3 regions of the Sulfobacillus sp. hq2 genome follow, and region 2 is predicted to be linked to each of the others. Evidence: riboswitches for the same ligand, from Rfam matches in the RefSeq annotation. Region 2 holds a riboswitch; each other region holds the start of a gene.
What was found. A riboswitch is a leader RNA that binds a small molecule or an ion and turns the genes downstream of it on or off. The one in region 2 is predicted to bind S-adenosylmethionine.

Region 1: another riboswitch for S-adenosylmethionine. It lies ahead of CO251_RS07920 (PLP-dependent aspartate aminotransferase family protein); the one in region 2 lies ahead of CO251_RS16410 (synthase).
Region 3: another riboswitch for S-adenosylmethionine. It lies ahead of metK (methionine adenosyltransferase); the one in region 2 lies ahead of CO251_RS16410 (synthase).

Annotation. Positions count from the first base shown of each region.
Region 1 covers NZ_NWUL01000031.1:213,340-218,541, forward strand. Annotated here, with positions in the region: gene CO251_RS07915 (GGDEF domain-containing protein) at 30-1,016, opposite strand; SAM riboswitch class I at 1,173-1,268, shown strand; gene CO251_RS07920 (PLP-dependent aspartate aminotransferase family protein) at 1,335-2,522, shown strand; gene CO251_RS07925 (non-heme iron oxygenase ferredoxin subunit) at 2,564-2,878, opposite strand; gene sufB (Fe-S cluster assembly protein SufB) at 2,879-4,279, opposite strand; gene sufU (Fe-S cluster assembly sulfur transfer protein SufU) at 4,323-4,742, opposite strand; gene CO251_RS07940 (cysteine desulfurase) at 4,739-5,202, opposite strand, start outside.
Region 2 covers NZ_NWUL01000048.1:117,527-122,728, forward strand. Annotated here, with positions in the region: gene CO251_RS16400 (bifunctional homocysteine S-methyltransferase/methylenetetrahydrofolate reductase) at 1-1,829, opposite strand, end outside; gene CO251_RS16405 (methionine synthase) at 1,826-2,812, opposite strand; gene CO251_RS16410 (synthase) at 2,837-3,808, opposite strand; SAM riboswitch class I at 3,948-4,053, opposite strand; gene CO251_RS16415 (hypothetical protein) at 4,178-4,468, shown strand; gene CO251_RS16420 (hypothetical protein) at 4,690-5,079, shown strand; gene CO251_RS16425 (PLP-dependent aspartate aminotransferase family protein) at 5,122-5,202, shown strand, end outside.
Region 3 covers NZ_NWUL01000045.1:16,416-21,617, forward strand. Annotated here, with positions in the region: gene murJ (murein biosynthesis integral membrane protein MurJ) at 219-1,823, shown strand; gene CO251_RS12630 (glycosyltransferase) at 2,038-2,499, opposite strand; gene metK (methionine adenosyltransferase) at 2,565-3,764, opposite strand; SAM riboswitch class I at 3,839-3,940, opposite strand; gene spoIIID (sporulation transcriptional regulator SpoIIID) at 4,073-4,330, opposite strand; gene CO251_RS12645 (M23 family metallopeptidase) at 4,428-5,012, opposite strand; gene CO251_RS12650 (YwmB family TATA-box binding protein) at 5,109-5,202, opposite strand, start outside.

The sequences.
Region 1 (5,202 bases), on a different contig from region 2:
GATAAAAAGGTATCTGTCACCATACGGTTTTAGGCACTAGATAGGGGATAAAAGCGGGGTGGCGACAGAGTAGAAACGCATCCTTTGCCATGATTTTTCGATTGATATAGCGCTTTATCAGCTTGGCGATAGAGATCTTGAAAGCGTCTGCCGTCGTCAGGATAGCGCGCAATGCCGCCCGAGACACCGAACGGGAATGTCTTAGAGGGTAAGGCTTGAGCCATGTGTCGAAGATGGGATATCACCTGTTCGGGTTGTCCGGCAAAGGTGAACCATAGGCCAAATTCGTCTCCACCAATCCGTGCGAGACCGTCATGCGAACGGATGAGGGATCGCCACGATTGTGCCGTTTGTTGCAGAAAGTGGTCGCCAGCTGGATGCCCAAACTGGTCATTTACCGCTTTGAACCCGTCTAAGTCTAAAAGGATCAAGAGGCCTGGAATATTTGAATACAATTGGTCATGTCGTTCGATTAACTCTTCCAGCCCTCGGCGGTTTAGAAGTCCCGTCAGCGGGTCTTGATAGGCATAAGCCATTAAGTCAGCAACCTTTTGGCTTTGTTGGGCAATTTCGTGGTGGAGAAGATCATTATAACTATCCAGTGCTGTAGCTACGTCCCAGAGCCAGCGGGTCCTTACTAACCGTAAGGGGGGCAGACCATCACCCCACTTTTCCTGCATTTCATGGTAGGCAGGGAAGTATTCGTTGAAGAGACGGATAAACCAAGACGGGCTGATGTGCGCACGCATATGAGCTGTCCCCATATGCCTACTAGTTTCGGATGATATAGCGAGCCTAGGATCTTGCGCGAGGGTGTGAAAGTGCCCTTGTAACATTTGCGTAAAGCGTTCCCATGTGACAGTTTCAATGATGGTACGCATTCCATCATGAGCCTCGGCAACGGTCAGTGCACGACCAACAAATTGTGTATGAATGGCATACAGTCCGTCGCGATGGGTTTGCCATATTTCCTGGTCGCTATCACTCCACGGGAAAAGCGGATTGGTTGATTCCATGAATGCCCCATTCTTCCTAATGTGAAATCCTTCTTTCTATCATGGCATTCATTGTTGGAAATAGCAAGAACTGCCATTTATTGCCTTAGATGCGAAGATAATTGATGGAAGACGTTGATTGCCGTATCAGTTTATGATAAAGTCAGCTTGCTTAGCCTCTTATCGAGAGTGGCGGAGGGACTGGCCCGATGAAGCCCGGCAACCCCTTGGGGTGCTAATTCCTGAAAGACGTAATGTCTTTCGAGATGAGAGGGAACGGGTTGTTGTCCGTCCTCCCTCGGTGGGAGCTTTTTTTTATGGAAAAGGAGGCGGACATCTATGCCGCAATGGGAACGTGATACGTGGTTGGTTCATGCTGGGACCGATTTTTTTGGAAATTTAGAACCTACGGCTCTTCCGATTTATCCATCCACGAGTTATCGATCACGATCAGGCGAAGAGCTAGATCAATTGATGGGTGGAACTCGCGAAGGTTTTTCTTACGCCCGTCATGGGAACCCCAATGTAGCGGCTTTGGTTGAGGCTATGAAGGTGTTGGAGCATGCCGAAACCGGTATTGCCACAGCTTCTGGTATGGCGGCTATTGATGCGGCTCTTTACGCAACGGGATTAGCACCGCACGATCGTGTTCTGGTCTCCCAAGATATTTATGGGGCCTCATTAAGTCTGTTATCAAGCCTATGGGCTGAGTTTGGCGTTGAGACTGCCGTCGGTGAGTTTACCGACGCTGATGTATTCGTGTCCATGTTGGCCGAGGTTCGGCCGAAAGCGGTTCTAATCGAGACCATTTCTAACCCTCTTCTGAAAGTGCTTGATGTGCCAGAGCTGGTAAGGTTGGCGCATGGCCATGGCGCGCAGGTCATTGTGGATAATACATTTGCTACACCCGTGATGTACCGACCTGCGGAGTGCGGGGCTGACCTGGTGGTTCATAGTGCTACCAAGTATTTAGGAGGGCATGGCGATGCCATGGGGGGCGTTGTTTTAGGGCGCCAGCAACATGAGGAGCGCTTGCACCAATATCTCAAATTGCGTGGGGCGGTCTTAGGTCCTTTTGAATCATGGCTTATCCACCGAGGCCTGCGGACATTAGGAGTCCGCTTTGAAAAGCAAAGCGCAAATGCGTTGCAGGTAGCTCAAAAGCTCCAAGCGTCTGGTCTCTTTACGCACGTTTATTACCCACTATTTGCAGATCATCCCACGTACGCAACGGCTCAGCGACTGCTCCCTAACATGGGCGGTGCTGTGGTTACACTGGAATTGTCGGGCGGAAAAGACCGTGTATTTCGTTTTATGGACCGCCTAGAACTCATTGCTTCGGCAACGACGGTGGGGGACGTCTACTCTTTGTGCCTATATCCGTTAATTGCTTCACACCGCAACCAAACTCCGGAGCAACGGGCACAAATGGGCATTACAGACGGAACCATTCGTATTTCTATAGGGCTAGAAGACCCAGGAGACATTGCCGGTGACTTGATTCAGGCTGCCACGTTATCGGCTTAATGAAAAAGCACAACCAGACACGAGCTGGTTGTGCTTTTTGGCTATCCTTCGATGTCAATGAAGAGATCTGAACCTTCAACTTTTACCGGGTAGGTGCGAATGGGAGCATAAGCGGGAAAATGCTTCGCCTCCCCAGTCCGCACATCAAATTGACCGCCATGCCTCGGACAATGAATGATGTATCCGACAAGGTCTCCTTCACACAGAGAGGCTTCGGCATGGGAACACAAATCATCTGTGGCGAAATATTCGCCGTTGACCTGATATAACGCAATGTCATCGTCTTCCATCGGCACAAGAAACGGTTCACCGGCAACGATATCATTGACTGATGCCACGCGTACCCACTGTGCCACTTAGCCAATAGCTCCTTCCATCTCAAACTTAATCAAGCGATTCATTTCCACCGCGAATTCCATCGGTAATTCCCGGGTAAAAGGTTCAATGAATCCCAAAATGATTAGACGGGTGGCTTCCTCTTCGGATAACCCACGCGCAGTGAGATAGAATAACTGCTCTTCACTGACTTTTGTCACGGTCGCCTCATGCTCCATTTCAGCATGGCTGGTTTCGACCTCGGAATAGGGCAGGGTGTCATTGACTGATTCGTTGTCTAACAACAGCGTATCGCATTTCACGTTCGCCTTAGCTCCGGTCGCTGTTTTATCAAAATGAACTAACCCACGATAAGTCGTTTTGCCCCCATGTTGGCTAATCGATTTAGATACGATTGTCGAGGTGGTGTTTGGAGCCATGTGAACCATTTTAGCTCCGGTATCTTGGTGTTGGTTCCGGCCCGCAACAGCAATAGAAAGCACGCTGCCCCGGGCTCCTTCGCCCATTAGATAGACAGAAGGATATTTCATGGTGGCTTTGGAGCCAATATTGCCGTCGACCCACTCCATGGTAGCATTCTTATAGGCCACGGCCCGTTTCGTGACTAAATTGTAGACGTTGGAAGCCCAGTTTTGAACGGTCGTGTAGCGCATCCGGGCTCCTTCTTTCACTAAAATCTCAACCACAGCAGAATGCAAAGACTCTGAATTATAGCTTGGCGCTGTACAGCCTTCAACATAGTGACCGAACGCATTATCTTCTGCAATGATCAACGTTCGTTCAAATTGGCCCATGTTTTCAGAGTTAATCCGGAAGTATGCCTGTAAGGGGATATCGCAAGTGACTCCCTTCGGGATATAGACGAAAGAGCCTCCAGACCATACCGCCGAATTTAACGCGGCGAACTTATTGTCTTCCGGAGGAATTACGGTGCCAAAATACTCTCGGAAGATTTCCGGGTATTCTCTTAAGGCAGAATCCGTATCGGTAAAGATAATGCCCTTTTCTTCCAAGTCCTTATGAATACTGTGGTAGACCACTTCTGACTCGTATTGTGCGGAGACGCCGGCTAGAAACTTTCTTTCCGCTTCCGGAATGCCTAATCGCTCGAACGTGTCTTTAATGGCCTTAGGCACATCGTCCCATGTTCGGCCTTGATTCTCGGAGGGGCGCACGTAATACACGATTTGGTCAAAATCTAATTGGCTGAGGTCAGCTCCCCAGCGCTGTATAGGTTTTTTGAAAAACACATCGAGCGCATGGAGGCGGAAGTCCAGCATCCATTTAGGCTCTTGCTTGATGCGCGAGATTTCTTCGACCGTCTCTCGACGCAAGCCGCGCGCAAATTTCAAAACGCTGACATCGCCATCATTAAAGCCATACTGATACTCTTCGTTGACAATTGTTGGTTTGCTGGCCATTATAGTCCCTCCTTAAACGTCTCAGATCTTTGGGGTTAAGCGGCTAAGATGGTTCGGTTAAAGCTTTTTCTAAAGCATTATGGGCCAAGGTGGCGCACTTAACACGGCTGGGAAACTGAGACACGCCGTGCAACGCTTCAAGATCTCCCAGGGGTACGGTTGATGTCCCTCCTGTGATGAACGTTTTAAAATTTTGGGCAAGGGCAAGGGCTTCGCTTACAGGATGCCCGATTACCGCTTCGGTCATCATGGAGGCTGAGGCCATACTAATAGAGCAGCCCTGGCCGCTAAAGCGAATATCTTCGATAAGGCCGTCGTGAATCTTTAGCTCCAATTGAATTTGGTCGCCACACGTCGGATTTAGCATGCCCACGACTTGTGTCGGGTTTTCCATGTGACCGAAGTGGCGCGGAGCTTGGTTATGGTCCAGTATTGTTTCCCGATACATATCGTCCAAGTTCATCGTGTAAAGTACCTCTTTGTCTCCTCAGTGGCTTCAATGAGCGCATCGACATCGCGACTGCTGTTATAAAGGTAAAAGCTCGCCCGCGCCGTTGCCCCTACGTCTAATAGATGCATGAGGGGTTGAGCGCAATGATGGCCAGCTCGAATGGCCACACCCCGCGAATCGAAGACTTGTGCCACGTCATGAGGATGGATTCCTGTTACGTTAAAAGCCACGACACTAGTTCGGGGCGCCGGCGGACCATACACGGTAATACCATCAATAGCCGCCAAACGTCGGTATGCTTCTTCAGCCAATTGCTGGCTGTGTAGGGCAATGCGGCTCATGCCCACCTTTTGCAAATAATCGACCGCTGCGCCAAGGCCAATTGCCCCCGCGATATGGGGAGTGCCGCCTTCAAACTTTGCAGGAAGTTCTGCCCACGTTGCAGATTCGCGGTCGACGTAGGCAATCATCT
Region 2 (5,202 bases):
GGCAAGAGCGGCTCAACGCGATTGAATGAAGGCACCAGATAGACACCCTGAATAACCGATTCGAGATCGTCAAGCAATGCACAGGCCATGTCAATCCCTAGCGCTGTCCCATCTTGGACATGTTCGAACTGTGCTAAAATCTCTGTGCCAATGGTAATCCCCGGCACCTCATTGTGCAAATACAATGCTTGACGATAGGATACCAAGGGCATAACGCCTAATAACAGGGGGACCGGCAAGGGACCAAAACGGTCCAAAAATCTCTCCAGTTGTTCTTTGGCATAAATGGGTTGAGACATAATAAATCCCGCGCCGGCTTCTAGTTTTTGCTGTAAGCGAAGCACTTCATGGTCGAGGTCCTCGGCCGTCGGATTCACCCCGACTCCGATATCAAACGCCGTATGGCCACCAATTTTCTGTCCCGACGCATCTTGCCCTTGATTAAAGCCTGCCAGCACCTTCACGAGGCCAATAGAATTGATGTCGTACACAGCGGTCGCATGGGCGTAGTCACCGATGCCCGGCGGATCGCCGGTGAGCGCCAGTACATTGCGAATGCCTAAGGCATGGGCCCCGAGCAAATCACTTTGTAGTCCCATCAGATTGCGATCACGAGTGGTAAAATGCAAAATAGTTTCGACCGGTAGCTGTTCTGCAATCAACCGCGCCGTTGCAAGCGCGCTGAGTCGCACCCGTGCCATGGGACTATCACCAATATTAATGGCGTCCGCGCCGGCTTCCCATACGGTGCGCGCGGCTTCCAGCACCCGGTGGGGATTGACGCCCCGAGGCGGGTCGAGTTCCACGCTCACAACAAAACGCTTGCCAAAAAGTTGCCTTATGCCTTCAGGAGCGCCTTCACCCCCCATTGTTTCATTAGCGGCATGTTCGTCCTCAACGTTCCACGTCCGGACCTGGGGCAAAACAGGCATATGCTGCAGTGTTTGAGCAATGGCTTGGATGTGCGCCGCTGTCGTCCCGCAACACCCGCCAATCACTCGACACCCAGCTTCCGCGAGGGCTGGGGCCATGGTCGCCACATAATGTGGACTGGCCGGATAATGGACATGATTGGCCACCATCGCGGGCTGCCCTGCATTAGGAAAGGCGGCTAACGGAATCTGCAAATCTTTGGCCCGTGGCGCCATTCGAATCACGGCATCCAGCAACGGAGCCGGTCCACTTCCGCAGTTGGCACCCACCAACTGAGGAGGACCGCCTGGTAATTGGCCCATCGCTTCAATGGCCTGTTCGGGCGTAAGCCCGTAACGCGTCGCCCCTTCCGGTGAAAACGCAAAACTCACAATAATCGGCAAGAGGCTTTCCTCGCGAATGGCTTCTACCGCGGCTAATACCGTGGGAATATCAGACATCGTCTCCACAATAAAGCCATCGACTCCACCAGCTAACAGTCCCGCGACCACCGGGCGATAATAGTCCACGGCCTCTTCATGCGTAAGGCTCTCCATAACCGGCGAGGCGACAGGTTGTGCCAAAGGTCCTATCGATCCAACAATCCACGCGGGTTCGCCAAAGATATCGCGCGCGTGTCGCGCAATTTGCGCTGCGCGGCGGTGCAATAAGACAACGTCGGCTTCGAGCCCCAGTGCCGCCAGTTTGCTCCCATTGGCGGAAAAGGTTTGGGTCTCTAACAACCGTGCTCCGGCCTCGAGATATTGGAGATGGAGATTCATTAACGTGTCAGGCTGTCTTAGCGGCACGAGAGGAAGAGCAGCGGGGTCGATCCCCGCCGCCATAAGCGCCGTGCCTGATGCTCCGTCCCCTATAATCCACGTCGGGTCCCTTAAAGCATCCGCTAACGATTTCACTCGAGGCCTTCCTCTTCCCGCACTGCTTGAACCGCTTGCGCCATTACGCGCAATTTCTCTGTCGCCTCGTCCCATGTACGCGTCTTTAATCCGCAGTCCGGGTCAATCAGCAAATTGTTGAGGGGAACAATTTCAAGTGCCCGCCGAATTCCCGCCTTAACCTCATCGACGGATTCAATGCGGTGCGTGTGCACGTCCACCACGCCTAATGCCAATTCTTTGTTTTGGGGCCAAGGATGGCGCGCCAAAAGGTCGAGCAATGCATAATTCTGATTAGCGGCTTCGAGGTCGAGCTGGTCCACCGGAAGCTCAAATAATCCCGGCAAAATGGTATCAAAATCCCCGTAACAAATATGACTGATGGTCTTCGCCGTCAATCCTTCTGTGACAATCGCCATGGCTTCAATAGCCAAATCCAATTCTTCGGGCCTCGTCGATAACGCGGGTTCATCAATTTGGATATAACGAGCGCCCGCTTTTTCTAATGCCACCGCCTCCTCGTGCACCAGATGAGCTAAATCCAGCACGAGAGAACGACGGTCGGGATAATAGGCATTGAAAGACCAGTCACAAATGGTATAAGGACCGGTGAGCATCCCCTTCACAGGACGGGCCGTCAATTGGGCCGCTTTTTGCCATGATGCGACCGTTAGCCCCGCTGCATCTCCCAAGGCCACAGTGCCTTCGACGATGGGTTTGTGATAATAGCGGTTGCCGTATGACCGAACCGGCAATGACTCCGAAAACCCTTGCCAATTCTCCGCGAAATAAGCGACCATATCGCCTCGCTCCATCTCGCCATGCACAAAAATATCGATGCCCAGTTCTTCTTGCAAATCCATGACTTTTTTCGTCGCGGCCTCTTCCGCTTGTTGCAACTGTTCGCGCGAAATCTCACCGCGGCGAAAACGCGCACGCGCAGCCATAAGTTCCGGAGGCTTGGGAAAACTGCCCACACTAGTGGTCTGTAAATATTTGGCCATTGGGTTGTTTGTCCTTTCTGTCGGTTAACCGTTGATCAGGGTTTTGAGGTCCTGTAAAAGACGTACTTTCGCCGCCGCCCGGTCAGGAGGCAAAAATTCCAATCCACAGTTGGGGTGTACCCAAACCCGATCAGAACCTTGGCGACGCAATACCGGTTCCAAGATGTCGACCACCTGATGAGCATCTTCCATTCTCACATTGCGCCCATCAATGATTCCCACGCCCACTGAAGCAGGCAGGGTGTGAGACGCCAGGCGATCAAGAATGGCCGGTTCGCTTACGGCATCAAAAGATAGCCGCGCAAAGGGTAATGCTGCCAACGTGTCCAGCCACGGTGACGAGGGTCCCCAATACAGAGCTAACGACTGCTCCAGTGGTCCTTCCAACGCTAGGAGCTTCTGGTACGCTTCTTGAACGAACGCTGTGGGCCAACGATCCGCATAGCGCGCCAGCGCCGGCTCATCCCACTGCACCTCAACAATACCCGTATCAGCGAGGTGACGGACGGTCAACCGCATGACATCAACCAAGTCACTTAATAGCGTTTCCTCATTGTGGTAATTTTTGTCTTCCACCATAGATAAAAAGGTAAAGAGGCCCGGAAGGACAATTGTCACGGGAATACGAGATAAAGAGGCCGCTTCGCGACTCCATGCCGCTAGCGTTCCCCCTTGATATTGTAGGCGACCTGTGACGACCGGATGACGTACGTAAAAGTTGTTGTCAAACAGCCGCAGTAGACCCGCACTGTACACATTATCCAAGTCCCGAACGACGGGATCAAAGAGATCGTACCAGCGGATCTGGCCATCTGTGGTCCTATCACACTGTGCATCAGCGGCTAAGTCCACGACCCGTTTTACAACACTTTCATAGGTCGAGTACAGTTGCTCCGGCGAGATTTGCCCTTTTTCGAAACGTTGAATAGCAGTCCGGACACTCGGCCCCGGACCCGCCGGAATTTTCGGATAAGACCCCATAATCGTTGTCTTCATTATATAATTTCTCCCCTGTTCTGATCTCACCGGCATCAAAGTCGTTGAGGAAATGAAGCTGGACGCGTGGCGTGGACCAGACAGAGCCCGGCACATCCAACCATAAAAAAACGCCTACTTAGAGAAGAGGCGTTAGCTCTTCTCATCTTAAAGAATACGAATCCGTATTCTTCCGGAATTGGCACCCACCCTATGGGGGTTGCCGGGTTTCATCGGGCCAGTCCCTCCACCACTCTGGATAAGAAGTAAATCTTATTGAATTGTAAGCAAAATACCATGGCGTCGCGAAATGGTCAAGAGACATTGCATAAAATAATATAATTGCCATTTTTTGGTATGGATGATAGAGTATCCATAGGAGGTGGCACCATGTCGTCATCGGGCTCGTCTTTATCCAAAGAACGGCGCCACAGCGTGCTGGATTCCGACTCTAAACCAGCTCGCCGCCGCCATGTGTTCCGTTGGTTCGTCGTCATTGTTGCCGTTCTCGGCTCTGTCTTGTTATGGCAGTTGAATTTTTTCATCCACACCTTAGGGGATGCCCAGCGCAGTCTCGAGTCATGGCAAGGAGTCCGCGCCATATTAGGCTCCTTTTTAACCTTTGCTGCTATGCAAATCAGCCACACGGCCTTGACCTTGTGGCATCACGTCTTCCATTAAGCGACTCCCGCTGCCCTTAATGCGGCGGGAGCTCTTGCTCTCCTTCCCCTACCTCTCGCCCATTCTTTCTATACAAAAATCCTCCGTCTAGGAGTTTCGTGCCTTGCACACAGCCCCATCTTCGCTGAAAATAGGAGTGATGATTGCGGGACTACCTGTCCACAATACTTAGGCCATGCGCATTAGTGAACCGACAGCGCAGGAGAAAGAAGGCGTGCCACATGGATGATAATGCGGGAATGTCTTTTGAGATTCTCGCGGCTGGACTGGAGGATGTCCGCCATGACGTCCCAATGCTTATGACCGTCTTGGCGCATAAGCTGGAGGCGTCGTTGCCCGAAAACGTGCGGGTGGTTCGTCAGTCGGGCCTCTTCTCCAAAACGTCATCCATTAAGTCGATCACCCTAACCTTTGACAATGTACGCTACCAACTTAGTGCCAAGGGCGGTCAACTGCTTCCCGAACGGCAAAAGATCGTGCACGACGTCGTATTAAAGACGGACCGTATTCCCTTAGACGCCTGGCTACGTGACGTGCTCAATTATTTATTGGAAGAAAGCCGTCGCCATGAAAATGCCCGTGATATTTTGGATCGTTTTCTCACTTCTTGATCGGCTGATATTGCCCCAGAAAGGACGATTTTTGTGCATCATATGAGGAGCCCTCAGTGGCATCCTGAAACTCTTGCTGCTCACTGCGGCGTCGGACAAGATCTCGCATATGGATCTGTTAGC
Region 3 (5,202 bases), on a different contig from region 2:
CTCCATGTTCTTTTACGTTACGGGTTTGCACCATTGGCGTCAATAAGATAACGACCGTCGTCCCTGAAGTTGTCCTGAAATATTCAGGACCGTCTGTATCCTGATTAGTCCCCGTTATTTTGCCCCTCCTTCAATCGCTCTTCGGTACGTTATAATGAACGACGGGCATTAGTAGGACCATTCTTGATGAGCCTTTCTGTCAACTGAGGTGACTTTTTGTGGGACCACGGCAAATTATTCGCCGTCTTCGCCAGCGATTCGGCCAACAACAGTCTTTACGCTTCTCAACATTGGTTTTAGCCGCGGGGGGGATGGTCTCTAAGGTCCTTGGTCTCGCGCGCCAATGGCTCATGGCGTTGCTATTCGGCACCTCGGCAGCCACCGATAGTTGGCTTATGGCCAGCATCATTCCGGTGCTGCTCTTCGAGATTATCGGCGGTAGCTTTAATATCGTCATGATTCCCTTGCTATCAGGGGGCGTCACGGTGGAAGAAGGCAATGAATCTACCGACGTCTTCCTCAATGAGGCGTACTCGTGGATTCTCGTGATCAGTGCCCTCATGATTGTCCTGTTAGAGATTTTTTCTCCTCAGTTGGTCCATCTGATTGCTCCTGGTTTTCGACACCGCCGGTACCACCTCACCGTATTTCTTTTGCGGCTGATGTTGCCAGCTGGACCTTTTTTGGTGTTGGGGAATTTTATGAATGGCATTTTACAATCGAAAAAGTATTTTATAGCACCGGCCCTGACTCCTGTGATTATTAACGTCGTCCGCGTCGCAACAATTATTGGACTGGGCATGATCATGGGAATAACCGGAGTGGCGATAGGATTTACCCTCGCACAAATGACCCAATTAGCCTATTTAATTCCTGCCTTAAAGCGCCATCACATCGCATTAAAACTAAGCCTGACATGGCGTCATCCTTGGACTCGCCAATATCTAAAACTGGCGACCCCAACATTTCTGGCCCATTCGGTGCAAATCGCTGGAACCATTGTCGACCGCATTTTTGCCTCGACCTTAGCTGTGGGCCGTATCGCTGGACTAAACTTTGCCGAAGTGATTAGCCAATTACCGATTGGCTTGGCCATTACCCCAGTTATCGCCCCAATTTACACCCAGTTAGCAGAACTCTTCAATCGAGCGGGAAATTCGGCTGCGTATAGAGACCTTGTGCGGCAGGGTGTGCAAGTTACACTGTTGGTCGTCTCTCCCTTCTTCTTAGCATTTGTCTTACTCCGGGTTCCCATTGTTGAAATTTTGTACCAACATGGTCGGTTTAATGAGGCCTCAACGGCGCTGACGTCTCGCCTTCTTTTGTATTGGACCCTAGGCATTCCTGGTACAGCTTTTGGAATGCTGTTTTCGCGTATTGTATTATCGCAAAAGGCCACGCGGACATCGAGCGTAGCCAGCATCATCTCCATTATCTTTAACGTGTTTGGGGACTTTCTCTTAGTACGTCCATTAGGATCCGATGGTCTCGCATTAGCCACCTCAATCGCCGCCTACGTTCGCGCTGTCGTGCTCAGCATATGGCTAATGCGCCATCACCTCAATCCCTTCGAAGGCCAGACGCGATTTCTATTCAGTTGGGTAGGAGCACTTATGGGATTTGGTCTTTTCAACCAACTCGCCATTATAGGGATCCACTATAGCCATTTGGGGGAATGGTATTTGTTGCTCCCTGTCATCGCGGCCACTTTATTCATAGCCACAGCGCTCTATATTTTTGTATTAATCCGCTTAGGCGTTTGGCCCGTTACCCCTTCATTGTTATCGCGATTTGTTAAAAGGGCCCGGTCGGTAAAACCCTAAGAAGCAACAAAGCGGCACGCGTCCGCACAGAATAAAACGGCCGCTTGACCCCTTATCTGATAAAGAAAGACAAGAGCCAAGCGGTGAGCTTAACACAAAACCGCGCCAACTGCCTTGGATTCTAGCGAAAGGAAAGACTGGACCATGCGGTATTCGGCATACCATTGGCACCCTTGCCAGATCAGACGTGTACAGTGTGGGCCTGTCCGGCTCTTTAGCCTATCACGCCTGATAAGTGCGCCGGTTGGTGAGCTAAAAGACTTCTCACCGTGACTAGCGGACTGGCAGGGGAGCGGCCTGTCATTTCCACCCAAATCACGACATCGTGGCGGCATAACTCAAGAACATGGCTTTTGTCACGTCCGGAATCCGCAATAAGCAACCATGGATATTGACGCTGCAAACGGTCAAGAATGGCCACGGTTTGGTCCGTGGATCCGCCATCGGCAATAATCAGCTCCACGGTGTTCTGATCCCACATCTCAAGACGCCATAACCCCGTCAAATCGATGACGGCTTGTTCAATCAGATGTTCTTGATTCATCACGTGCAGTACGATGCTGACAGACAGCGCTTCCACTCCTGCCGGCTGCAAAACACGCGCATAGACCCATTCAAGCACCACAACAGCTCCGTACAGCGACAGAGCCAACCCAAGCGCTCCCCACCAGGTCACCGCGATTCCCCTTTCCACATTCTGTCCCATTATACGAACAGACTGCGGAAAAGATGACCAAAAGACTAATCTGCGGGCTTGACAGCCGCGCGGTCTAGAAGGGCATCAACACGGTTCAATTGTTCCCATGGCAAAGCCACATCAGTCCGGCCAAAATGACCATACGCTGCCGTCTGAAGGTAAATCGGCCTCCTCAGGTCAAGATCTTCGATAATACCGAGCGGTCGCAGGTCAAAAACCTCGCGGACAATTTTGGCTAGGGCCACGTCCTCTAAGCGTCCGGTTCCAAAGGTATCTACCATAACCGATATAGGTTCGGCGACACCAATCGCATAAGAAATTTGAATTTCGGCGCGCTCAGCCAATCCTGCCGCGACCAAGTTTTTAGCCACCCACCTTGCCGCATACGATGCCGATCGGTCGACCTTCGTGGGATCCTTGCCAGAAAATGCCCCACCTCCATGCCTCGCATAACCGCCATAGGTATCGACAATAATCTTCCGGCCTGTTAAGCCTGAATCTCCATGGGGCCCCCCTACCACGAACCGACCGGTTGGGTTAACCAATATCCGCGTGTTAGAGAGATCCCAGTGCGGAGCAATCACCGGCCGAATCACTTCCTCGATGACCGCTTCCTGAACCATTTCAAGCGTGGCAGACGCATGATGCTGGGTCGACACCAAAATCGTATCAATACCAATCGGCTTAGCGTTCTCATAGCGTACAGTCACTTGGGTTTTGCCATCAGGCCATAGAAATGGGACGGTTTCCGTCTTGCGGACCTGCGCCAGTCGATAGCTCAGCTGATGAGCCAACGAAATAGGTGCTGGCATAAACTCCGGGGTTTCATTGCAAGCATACCCAAAGACCATGCCTTGGTCTCCTGCCCCGATTAAGGCGCGAGCATCGGCTGAGCCTTGCCGCACTTCCAATGCCTCGTTGACGCCCATGGCGATATCCGCCGATTGCTCGTCAATCGACGTCAGAATCGATACTGTATCCGCATCAAATCCCATTTTGGCACGGGTATACCCAATATTGCGGATGGTGTCTCGCACCACCCGAGGAATATCGACGTACGTCACCGTAGAAATTTCCCCGACCACTAATGCTAGTCCGGTCGTAACAACCGTTTCCGCGGCAACGCGCGCAACGGGATCCTCCGCGAGAATCCGGTCTAATATGGCGTCTGAAATTTGATCGGCAATTTTGTCCGGATGCCCCTCCGTAACCGATTCAGACGTAAACAGAAAATTGTGCCCCAACTCATGCCCTCCTTGCAAATTCCCACAATAAACAAAAAGACCCCTTCCGAGAGAAGAGGCGCTACGCTGGTATTCTCTCATCCGTCCCCGTAAGTGAGGTCGGGATTGGCACCTTGGCATGGGTAGCCGGTTGCCGGGCTTCATCGGGCCTGTCCCTCCGCCGCTCTTGATAAGAGCTTCATGGTCAATTGTCTTCCCGAGTATATAGCGTTTCCCCAAACGCTGTCAACATCCACGACACGTGGTTTAAGCGGGTCTCCCCGGGGATGGTGCCAGCTCCCATCCCCGGCATCCGGCCTATAAATAGGCTAAACCGGGCGGTTCGTTAGAAATTTCTGCCTGGTTGCCTCTCCACCCCGAAGATGACGCTCGGCCTTATTCACTTCTAGGACTTTTTTCACTTCTGTGGCTAATGCTTGATTGACTTTAGGTAATCGTTCGGTGACATCCTTGTGGACCGTGCTTTTGGATACGCCAAAAACCTTTGCAGTATCACGAACGGTTGCGCCGTTATTCAGAATATAATTTCCGATGTCCACAACACGCTGCCAGATATGGTCCTTCACATTTCCGGCCCCTTTCTCCCCCCGAACTTGGTAGAGTATATGGGCCGCAAAAAAATAAATGCCAGAGCAAATAATCCTGCTCTGGCATTTCATGGGTTCACGAGGAAGGGTGCATAAAACCTTCCGGGTTGGTTGCCATAGACCCGTGAAATACTTGGAAGTCTAAGTGAGACCCCGGTTGGCGGCTATAAATACTGCTGCCCCCTACACTCCCTACGACTTGTCCTTGCTTAATCATCTGACCCGCCTTGACACTGGCGCTGCCCAAATGTCCATAGACCGTTTCATAGTCATTGCCATCCTTCACAGTCACGGACAGTCCTTGATGATCGACATTGTCGACTTGCGTGACCACTCCACCCCAAGCCGCATGCACGGGTGTCCCCGCTTTTGCGGAAACCGTTATGCCCGGATTGTAGTACCACTCATTGAGGGCGCCCGAATACTGCCATCCAAAGGGATTGGACACGGTGCCGTTAATCGGCATCAGCAACGGGGCCGTAGTGTCGTTAAGGGCGGGAGCCTGAGCTGCTTGATGTCCACGCGCACTGGGCACGTGATGCGCGACCGGCACGGTCACTGTATGCGATGACCGGTGTGTCAGTGCAAATGTTAGAATGCCTCCCCCCACTACTGCGACTCCCCCAATGATTCCGAACATGGTGAGACGACGATTCGCCATAGTGTCTGTTCCTCCACTTTCGTATGCGCTGCTGCGCCGAGGATATTCATATCCTCTTAATTCCAGTGTGCCCAGGAACTGGTAGTTCAAACACACTCAATAAGTCACGGTCACCAAAGGCGTACCTACATCAACCTGCTCTTCGTCCCAATAGGTGTTGTAGTTCGTCGCCACTTGCAAATTGACCGCG